One region of the Variovorax sp. SPNA7 genome, then DNA from elsewhere that is predicted to be linked to it. Evidence: riboswitches for the same ligand, from Rfam matches in the RefSeq annotation. Region 1 holds a riboswitch; each other region holds the start of a gene.
The links. Region 1 has a riboswitch for glycine ahead of gcvT (glycine cleavage system aminomethyltransferase GcvT). Riboswitches for the same ligand answer to the same signal wherever they lie in the genome.
Positions count from the first base shown of each region.

Region 1 (3,264 bases):
CGTCCGCCGCATCGATGCCGATGTGGCGGGCGAGAAACTCTTCGGCGTTCTCCAGTTGTTGCAAAGAGGGAAGGGCGGGAATCGGCATGGCGGGTGAAGGCTCGGGAATGAGGAAAAAGGCGGCTTGCGAATTCGGCGGATCAGGACTCGGCAGCGAACTTGTCGTAGCTGGCGGCGTCGAGCAGCGCGTCGAGCTGCGCGGGTTCGCTGAGCTTGACCTTGAAGAACCAGCCGGCGGCCAACGGGTCGGTGTTGGCGAGCGAGGGATCGGCGCGCAGGGCTTCGTTCACTTCGGTGATCTCGCCCGACACGGGCATGAACACATCGGCCGCGGCCTTGACCGATTCGACGACACCGGCCACCTCGCCCTGGGCAAAGCTCTTGCCGACTTCGGGCAGGTCGACAAAGACCACGTCGCCGAGCGCGTCCTGCGCATGCACGGTGATGCCGACGGTGGCTGCGCTGCCTTCGGCCGAGACCCATTCGTGGTCCTTGGTGTACTTGATGCTCATGGTGGAAAACTCCTCGTGGAAAAAAATGATGATCGGGGGCGCAGCGCCTAGCCGCGGTAGTAGCGGGTGGGCACGAAAGGCAGCGTCGAGACTTCCATCGGCACCGGCTTGCCGCGCACGATGGCCTGCACGCGCGTGCCGGGCTCGGAAAACGCGGTGGCCACGTAGCCCATGGCGATCGGGCGGTCGGCCGTCGGGCCGAGCAGGCCGCTCGTGACAAAGCCGATGTCCTTGCCTTCGAAGGATTGCAGCATGGTGCCGTCGCGCACCGGAATGCGTTCCAGCGCCACAAGGCCGACGCGCTTGCGCTTCAGCGTGTCGTGGTCGGTGTGGCCCGCGGCGCCGGCCGTGGCGGCGGCGAGCTGGGCCAGCACCCTGGCCGCGCCCGGAAAGCCGCCTTCGCGCGCGCCGCCCGTGCGGCGCACCTTCTGGATCGCCCAGTTGAGCGAGGCTTCGATTGGCGTGGTGGTGGTGTCGATGTCGTTGCCGTAGAGGCACAGCCCGGCTTCCAGCCGCAGCGAATTGCGCGCGCCCAGGCCGATGGGCTTGACCTCGGGCTGGGCCAGCAGGAGGCGGGCGAGGGCGTCGGCATTCTGGCCGGCCACCGAGATCTCGAAGCCGTCTTCGCCGGTGTAGCCGCTGCGCGTGGCAAAGGCCGGAATGCCGCCGATCTGCACCGCGCCGCCGGTCATGAAGACGAAGCGCTCGATGCCGGGCGACAGCCGCGCCAGCACCACGGCCGCCTGCGGCCCCTGCAGCGCGAGCAGCGCGTGGTCGGGCATGGGCTGCACATCGCAGCGTGCGCCGATCTTCTGCTGGATGTGGGCGATGTCCGCCACCTTGCAGGCGCCGTTCACGATCACGAAGATCGAGCCGTGGCCCTCGTTGAAGAACATCAGGTCGTCGAGGATGCCGCCCTGGTCGTTCAGCAGCAGGCCGTAGCGCTGCTTGCCGGGCGCGAGGTCGATCACGTCGACCGGCATCAGGGTTTCAAAGGCGGCCGCGGCGTCCGGGCAGACCAGGCGCAGCTGGCCCATGTGCGAGATGTCGAACAGACCGGCCGCGTCGCGCGTGTGCCTGTGCTCGGCCATGAGGCCGGCGGGGTATTGCACCGGCATCGAATAGCCCGCAAACGGCACCATGCGGGCGCCGAGCTCCACGTGCAGGTCGTACAGCGGGGTCTTCAGGAGTTGTTCGGCGGAAGAGGAGTCGGAGGAAGCAGCCACGGGGCACTCCAAAGGGGCAGACGAATTCCATGGCGCGAGCCATGGGCCACCCCTGCTGTCCGCTTTACCTGAGAGATTCGCCCCACGATCGGGGTTTGCTCCTTCGGTGGGCCGGTGCATGGTTTGGGATGCAGCGGCCTCTCTCCAGCAAGGAAGCGCCGGCATGCGCCAGCGCTGTGTCAGTCCTTTTGCCTGAGCGTTCGGGAAACCCCTGCGCCTTCGGCGGCCCCGGCTGGCGGGGCTCTCTCCTGACCATAGGAGTGTAGTGGATCGCGGCCGCCCGGTCTGCGGCTCAGTGCACGGTCTCGGCCGGCGGCAGCAGCCGGTCGATGCGCTCGCGCAGCGATTCGGCCCGCTCGGCGCCGGCGGCTTTCTCGACCTCGGTGAGCATCAGTGCGGCAATGGTCAGCATGGCGCCGCGGTCGCGCGCCTCGCGCAGGGCGTCGCGCATCTGCAGCGCGAACTTGGGGTCGCGGCGCACGAACATGCGCTCGCAGATGTCGAACAGGAACATGCGCGTGGTGGCCAGGGAGCGCTTGCCGTCGAAGTTGTCGGCCGAGGTGGCGAGCCGGATCGGGTCGGCCGCGGGTACCGGGGCGGGCGGCTGCGCCACGGCTTGCGCCGCCGTGGCAGCAAGCGCCTGCGCGTCCTGCAGATAGCCTTGGCGCATCAGCGCCTGGATCGCCTGCTCGGCTTCGGTGCGGCTGGCGAAAAGCGGGCTGAAATCGGTCAGCGAACGCCGGCCGTCGGCCATCAGCAGCAAGGCGCGCTCGCGCTGGCTCAGCGTGCGCTCGCGGCCTTGGAGTTCGTCGCGTGCCTTGTCGGTCTTGGTGGGAAACATGGCGCCACAGCTTTGGGGATCGAGGGCTGAAGCATCGTTGCAAGCGGTGACATCTTCATGAAACGTTTGCCTTACAGGGAAACCGCCGCACAAAAAAAAGCAGCCTGCGAACAGGCTGCCGTTTCTTCTTTTTCGCCTTGTTTCCGCTATTTGGCGTACGCCAGGTCGCGCAGCGCGAGCGATATCCACGGCACGTAGGTGATCACCATCAGGCAGGCCAGGATCACGAGCACGAAGGGCACCAGGTATTTCACGATCCGGTCGAGCGAGATGCGCGCCACCGTGCAGGCCGCGAACAGGTTCACGCCGAAAGGCGGGGTGATCATGCCGAGCGCCAGGTTCACCACCATGATCAGCCCGAAGTGCACCGGGTCGATGCCGAAGTGCACCGCCACCGGCGCAAGGATGGGCGCGAGCACGATGATGGCCGCGCTGGTCTCGATGAACATGCCGATGACGAACAGCGCCGCGTTCACGCCCAGCAGGAACATCGCGGGCGACTTCAGCACTTCCTGCAGCCAGTGGCCGATGGCGTCGGGCACCCCTGCACGCGTGATCAGGAACGCGAACAGGCCCGCGTTGGCGATGATGAACATGATCACCGCCGACGACAGCACCGACTTGCGCAGGATGACGTACAGGTCCGTGGGCTTGATCTCGCGGTAGATTCCCACGCCCACCACCA
Region 1 is NZ_CP138513.1:3,692,390-3,695,653, reverse strand. Features, by position in the region: gene gcvP (aminomethyl-transferring glycine dehydrogenase) at 1-88, opposite strand, end outside; gene gcvH (glycine cleavage system protein GcvH) at 141-512, opposite strand; gene gcvT (glycine cleavage system aminomethyltransferase GcvT) at 560-1,738, opposite strand; glycine riboswitch at 1,784-1,896, opposite strand; glycine riboswitch at 1,909-1,999, opposite strand; gene RZE77_RS17325 (hypothetical protein) at 2,031-2,579, opposite strand; gene RZE77_RS17320 (TRAP transporter large permease) at 2,726-3,264, opposite strand, start outside.

Region 2 (3,264 bases), 2.9 Mb from region 1:
CCACCACGCCGGGCGAGGTGGCGTTGAGGGTGCGGGCGAACTCGGGCTCGCTCTCGGCCTTGTCGACGGCGGTGTGGGCCGCGGCATTGACGATGACGTCGGGGCGCACCTTGCGCACGGTGTCGGCCAGCTGCTCGGGACGGCTGAAGTCGGCGTGGAAGTCGGTGCTGTCGAAGTCGAGCGCGACCAGCTCGCCCAGCGGCGCGAGGCTGCGCTGCAGCTCCCAGCCGACCTGGCCGCCCTTGCCCAGCAGCAGCAGCTTCATGCCGCAGCCTTGGCCGCGGGTGCGGCGTCGTATTGCTTCTCGACCCATTCGCGGTAGGCGCCGCTTTGCACGTTGCGCACCCATTCGGCGTTGGCCAGGTACCACTCGACGGTCTTGCGGATGCCGCTGTCGAAGGTTTCGGCGGGCTTCCAGCCGAGTTCGCGCTCGAGCTTGCGCGCATCGATGGCGTAGCGCCGGTCGTGGCCGGGGCGATCGGTGACGTAGCTGATCTGCGCCTTGTAGGGCTGGCCGTCGGCACGCGGGCGAAGTTCGTCGAGCAGGGCGCAGACGGTGTTGACGATCTCAATGTTGGGCTTCTCGTTCCAGCCGCCGACGTTGTAGGTCTCGCCGAGGCGGCCGGCTTCGAGCACGCGGCGGATGGCGCTGCAGTGGTCCTTCACGTAGAGCCAGTCGCGCACCTGCATGCCGTCGCCGTACACGGGCAGGGGCTTGCCGGCCAGGGCGTTGACGATCATCAGCGGGATGAGCTTCTCGGGGAAGTGGAAGGGCCCGTAGTTGTTGGAGCAGTTGGTGGTGACGACCGGCAGGCCGTAGGTGTGGTGCCAGGCGCGCACGAGGTGGTCGCTGGCGGCCTTGCTGGCCGAGTAGGGGCTGTTGGGCTCGTACTTGTGCTCTTCGGTGAAGGCGGGGTCGGTCTTGGAGAGGGAGCCGTAGACCTCGTCGGTGGACACGTGCAGGAAGCGGAAGGCGGCTTTCTGCTCGGCCGCCAGCGCGCTCCAGTGGCCGCGCACGGACTCGAGCAGGCGGAAGGTGCCCAGCACGTTGGTCTGCACGAAGTCCTCGGGGCCGTGGATGGAGCGGTCGACGTGCGATTCCGCGGCAAAGTTCACGATGGCGCGCGGCTTGTGCTCGGCCAAGAGGCGGTCAACCAGCGCGCTGTCGCCGATGTCGCCCTGCACGAAGAGGTGCCGCGGGTCGCCTTTGAGAGACGCGAGCGTCTCGAGGTTGCCGGCATAGGTCAGCTTGTCGAGGTTCACGACAGGCTCGTCGCTCTGCGCCAGCCAGTCGAGTACGAAGTTGGCGCCGATGAAGCCCGCGCCGCCGGTTACCAGGATCATGAGTCTCCCCGAAGTTTCGAATCAATGACAATTATCCCATTGGTCCGAATTGTCAAAATTCATGGTTGGCGGCTTTGCGGTCCCCGCCTACAATCGTTTCACTGCAGGAGAGTGAGTAGTACTTATTACTACTCCACCGAAGGCGCAAACTCCCATAAACGCTCAGGTCAGCCCACAGATTCCTTGAAGTTCTTTCAAAGAGTGTCGTGGCATGTACTGCATCAACTGACAAGCCGTCTGGAGAGCCATCACCTCGCGTGATGCACCGAAGGAGCAAACCCGTTGCAAGGTGCAACAGGTGAATCTCTCAGGTACCAAGGACAGGGGGAGCGGCAACTTGGACGGCGTTCGTCCGGTTGCTCGCTATTGAATCAGTAGCACACCAAGTCCGCCGTTCGAGTGCCAATCTTCAAAGGTACTTGAAATGCGTGTGATCGTTCTTGGCGCCGGCCTGCTCGGCGTGACTTCTGCTTACTATCTCCAGCAACTCGGCCACGAAGTGACCGTGATCGACCGGCAGGCCACGCCGGCCGCCGAAACAAGCTTTGCCAACGGCGGGCAGATCTCCGTCAGCCATGCCGAGCCCTGGGCCAATCCGAGCGCACCGCTCAAGGTGCTGCAATGGCTGGGCAAGGAAGACGCCCCGCTGCTGTTTCGCATCCGCGCCGACATGCGCCAGTGGCTCTGGGGCCTGCAGTTCCTGCGCGAATGCACGCCGGCGCGCACCCGGCACAACATCGAGCAGATCGTTCGCCTGGGCACCTACAGCCGCGAGGTGCTGCAGCAGCTGCGCGCCGACGCCGGCCTGCAATACGACCAGCGCACGCAGGGCATCCTGCACTTCTATACGACGCAGAAGGAGTTCGACGGCGCCCTCAAGCCCGCCGAGCAGATGCGCGCACTCGGCTGCGAACGCCAGGTGATCTCTGCCGACGAGGCCGTGAAGATCGAGCCCGCCCTCGCCCACATCCGCCCGAAGCTGGCGGGTGCCACCTACACGGCGGAGGACGAGTCCGGCGACGCGAATCTTTTTGCACGCGAGCTGGCGAAGCGCGCGGCCGCGGCCGGCGTGAAGTTCCTCATGAGCCACACGGTGACCGCGCTGCGCGAGGCCGGCGGCAGCATCGACCACGTCGAAGCCACCGACAGCGAAGGCCGCTTCCAGCGCATCCGCAGCGACGCCTTCGTGCTCGCGATGGGTTCGCTGAGCCCGATCGTTGCCGCGCCGCTGGGCATCCGGCTGCCGATCTATCCGGCCAAGGGCTATTCGGTGACGCTGCCGGTGAAGGACGCGTCCAGGGCGCACCAGGTCTCGCTGACCGACGACGAGTTCAAGCTCGTGTTCTCGCGCTACACCTCGGCTTCCGGCGACCGCCTGCGCATTGCCGGCACGGCCGAGCTCAACGGCTACGACCGCGACCTGAACCGCGTGCGCTGCGAGGCGATCGTGCGGCGCGTCGAGGAGCTCTTTCCGGGCGCCGGCGACACCACGCAGGCCCAGTTCTGGACCGGCCTGCGCCCCGCGACGCCAAGCAACGTGCCGCTGATCGGCAAGACGAAACTGCCGAACCTGTTCCTCAACACCGGCCATGGCACGCTCGGCTGGACGCACGCCTGCGGATCGGGCAAGTCGATTGCACGCATCGTGAGCGGACTCGCGCCCGAGGTCGACTTTGCGTTCACCGGCATGCCTGCGCCGGCGGCGCGCGTACTGCAGCCGGCCTGAATGCCAGAGGGCGAGGCTCAGTCCTTGCTGGTGAACACCGTCAGCACGCCGGTGTAGCCGTACAGGTGGTGGCGCGCGATCTCGCCCGCGGCAAAGAAGCCGACCAGCGGCACGTCGCCCAGCGCGTGCCGCACGATCTGCAGTTCGGCGCCCGGCGCGCCGAAGTGCGGCCCGCCGCGTCCCGAGCAGCTCAC
Region 2 is NZ_CP138513.1:766,497-769,760, reverse strand. Features, by position in the region: gene rfbD (dTDP-4-dehydrorhamnose reductase) at 1-265, opposite strand, end outside; gene rfbB (dTDP-glucose 4,6-dehydratase) at 262-1,344, opposite strand; glycine riboswitch at 1,451-1,520, shown strand; glycine riboswitch at 1,572-1,678, shown strand; gene RZE77_RS03450 (D-amino acid dehydrogenase) at 1,769-3,070, shown strand; gene RZE77_RS03445 (FIST signal transduction protein) at 3,088-3,264, opposite strand, start outside.
Region 2: it holds a riboswitch for glycine, as region 1 does, so the genes downstream of both, RZE77_RS03450 (D-amino acid dehydrogenase) here and gcvT (glycine cleavage system aminomethyltransferase GcvT) in region 1, are expected to answer to the same signal.

Region 3 (3,264 bases), 2.3 Mb from region 1:
GCGGCGCGCAAGAAAGATCAGCATGGGTTTGGCGAACGAGCGCGCTCAGCTCTTCTTGATGTTCCAGAACACATTGACCGGCGAGCGCACCACGCCGCTCACCACGCCCTTGCGGTAGGCCGTGAGCGGCTTGTATTCGCCGATGGGTGCGTAGATGCCGGTGTCGTACACGCGTTGCTGGATGGCCGTGGCCAGGTCCTTGCGCTTCGGCTCGTCGGCCGTCGCCAGGAAGTCGGACTTCAGCTGCTCGAGCTTGTCATCGGTGGCCCAGCCGAACCAGCCCTTCTCGCCGTTGCCCGTGAGCGGCGCATAGAACATCGGGTTCATGTTGTCGGCAATGCCCCAGCCGGTGATGAAGAGGTTCCAGCCGCCCTTGTCGACGGGATCCTTCCGCGCGCGGCGCGTGACCAGCGTGGGCCAGTCCATCGACTGCATGTCGACGTTGAAGCCGGCCTGCTTCAGCAGCTGCGCCATCACCGGCGGAAACTTGTTGAGCAGCGCAAAGTCGGCCGGATACATGAGCACGACCGGCTTGCCGTCATAGCCCGCTTCCTTGAGCAGCGCCTTGGCTTTCTCGAACTGCGGCTTGCCGGTGAAGTAGCTGGTCTTGTCGCTGGAGAACGCCGTGCCGCACGGGTAGACCGAGGCGCAGCTGTTGTAGAGCTCCTTGTGCACCATCTGGGCGCGCATCAGCGCCTCCTGGTTGATGGCCATGATGGCGGCCTGCGCGATCTTCGGATTGTCGAAGGGCGGAATGACGTGGTTCAGGTGCAGCGCGAACGAGCCCTTCGGGATCGGGTTGTCGACCGTGATGGCAGCGTTGTTCTTGAGCGCCGTGTACTGCTCCGGCGGCAGCCATTCGATCATGTCGACCTCGCCGTTCGCGAGCGCATTGGCCTGTGTCTGCGCGTCCTTCAGGATGATCCATTCCATGCGGTCGACGTACACGTTCTTGCCGCCCGCGGTGCCTGAAGGCGCCTCGGTGCGCGGCACGTACCTGGTGTTCTTCAGGTAGACCACCTTCTCGCCGGGGCGGTACTCCTCCTTCTTGAAGATGTAGGGGCCCGAACCGGTGGCGTCGTCGATCTGCTTGTCGGACGGCGTGGCGGCCACGCGCGCCGGCATGATGAACGGCGGGTTCGACGAAGGCTTGCTCAGTGCATCGAGCACCATGCCGAAGCCGTCCTTGAACACCAGCCTGAAGCTGCTGGCGTCGACCGCCTCGGCCTTGTCGAGCGCGGCATACATCTTCTGGCCCAGCCCGTCGCGCTGGCCCCAGCGCTTGAGCGACGCCAGCACGTCTTCCGAAGTGACCGGCTTGCCGTCATGGAATTCGAGGCTCTTGCGCAGCGTGAAGGTCCACGTCCTGCCATCGGCGCTGGTGGTGTACTTGTCGACCATCTGCGGCTTGACCTTGCCCTGCTCGTCCACGCCGAAGAGCGTGTCGTACACGGCATAGCCGTGGTTGCGCGTGACGAAGGCGGTGGTCCAGATCGGGTCGAGGATCTTGAGGTCGGATTGCGGCACCAGGCGCAGCACCTTGGCCGCATCCTGCGCGAACGCGCTGGTGGTTGCGAATGCAGCGGCCAGCATGGCACCCGCGACAACGGCTTTCAGGTTTCTTTTCGACAGCATCTTCGGTTCTCCGGTTGAAAAAATCGTGAGGAACGGGACTTCGGATCAGGCGTGCCAGCGCGGCCGCCCCGGTGGAAGAAGAAGAGGAAAAATCGCGCGAGGCGCTCGAACAAGAGTCATGAAGAAGAAGGCTCCGGAAGCGCGCAAAGGCCACCCCGCGCATTGCGCGAGATGCCCCTGCTGTCCTTTGGCCTGAGAGATTCACCATGCACGCTCATCGCGCATGGCTTGCCCCTTCGGCGGCTGCCCTCGGAGGCCTTTTCTATTCAGGGCTCCGGGCAGCGCTCTCCAGCGTTGATCGAGATATCCAGTCTTGGGACCTGAGCGTTATGGGCTGTCGCCTTCGGTAATGCACTAACTCGAAGCATCGAGCCGGCATTTCTCCTGGATGCATTCTTCCAAGCAGAATGCGTGCCACTCGAACGCTTGCGCTACTGCGGCCCGCCGCAGAAGCTCGCCCTTTCGGTGGTCCTGGCGGTGAAGTGAAGGCGTGTGGTGGTGGTGTCGCTGGCGGGCGTGTTCTGCGGCCATTCGCTCTGCAGCCATGTGTACTGCCAGCTGTAGGCTTCGCCCGGGCTCGCAGCTTCGCCGTAGCTGATGCGAAGGCTGCCGCTGCTCTCGTCGTGGCAGTGCTTCGACTGCTTGTATTCCCTTTCGCTGAAGCAGGCGCGGACCATCTTCGAGCACGAAAAAGGAATGCCTTCGTACACGGCCCGGCTCGCGTCCTCGACCGGCACGAAGTCGGCCTTGCTGAACGAAGCGCCGCCGCCCGAGTACATCTCCGACACCGTCTGGAGCACGGCCGCGGCCCACCGCCCTTCGGCCAGCGGATAGAGCGCCGGCGCGAGGGAGATGCGCGAATCCGCCATGCCGGGAGTGGCCGCCTTCTTCATCAGTGCGGCCGCATAGCCGCTGAAGTCATGCAGGCGGTTCAGCTGCCACGTGCCGGCGGCGACGCGCTTGATGCGCGCCATGGCCAGCGGCTCGCTCGAGAACACCGCATAGTCGCCCGCTGCGGCGCCGCGCGGCCGGTACAGGCCCAGCGCCTGCGGATCGCAGGGCTGCGGCAGCAGCGCACACAAGCGCGCGCGCCAGTCCGCATCCAGCGATTCCGGTTTCTTCACCGCATCGAAGAGTTGTGCCGACGGCGCGGCGCCCGCATGCCCCGCAAGCAGCAGGACGAACATCGGCAAGGCGGCAGTGCGAAGAATGGGCAACGGGTTCATGGACCGGCATGGTAGCCAGCCCGCCCACAGGATGCTGCAACCAATTGCGGTGCGGGCGGGCCGATGTTGTAGCCTTCGCCCCACGGCCATCTTGGCCTCGAACGGAGCAAAAGATGGCTGACAGGATCCTGGTGTTCTATGGCTCGTACCGCTCGGACCGCATGGGCATTCGCCTGGCGGACTACCTGGTGGCGGGCCTCAACGCGCGAGGTGCCGAGGCCGAGTTGATCGACGCCAAGGCCGTCGGCCTGCCGATGCTCGACCGCATGTACAAGGAATACCCCGAAGGCACCGCGCCCGCGGCGATGGAAGCGCTGGCGCAGAAGATACGCGGCGCGGATGCCTTCGTCTTCGTGGCCGGCGAATACAACTGGGGCCCGCAGCCCGGCCTGAAGAACCTGAC
Region 3 is NZ_CP138513.1:1,440,168-1,443,431, reverse strand. Features, by position in the region: gene RZE77_RS06585 (ABC transporter permease) at 1-24, opposite strand, end outside; gene RZE77_RS06580 (ABC transporter substrate-binding protein) at 46-1,635, opposite strand; glycine riboswitch at 1,806-1,937, opposite strand; gene RZE77_RS06575 (hypothetical protein) at 2,067-2,861, opposite strand; gene RZE77_RS06570 (NADPH-dependent FMN reductase) at 2,975-3,264, shown strand, end outside.
Region 3: it holds a riboswitch for glycine, as region 1 does, so the genes downstream of both, RZE77_RS06580 (ABC transporter substrate-binding protein) here and gcvT (glycine cleavage system aminomethyltransferase GcvT) in region 1, are expected to answer to the same signal.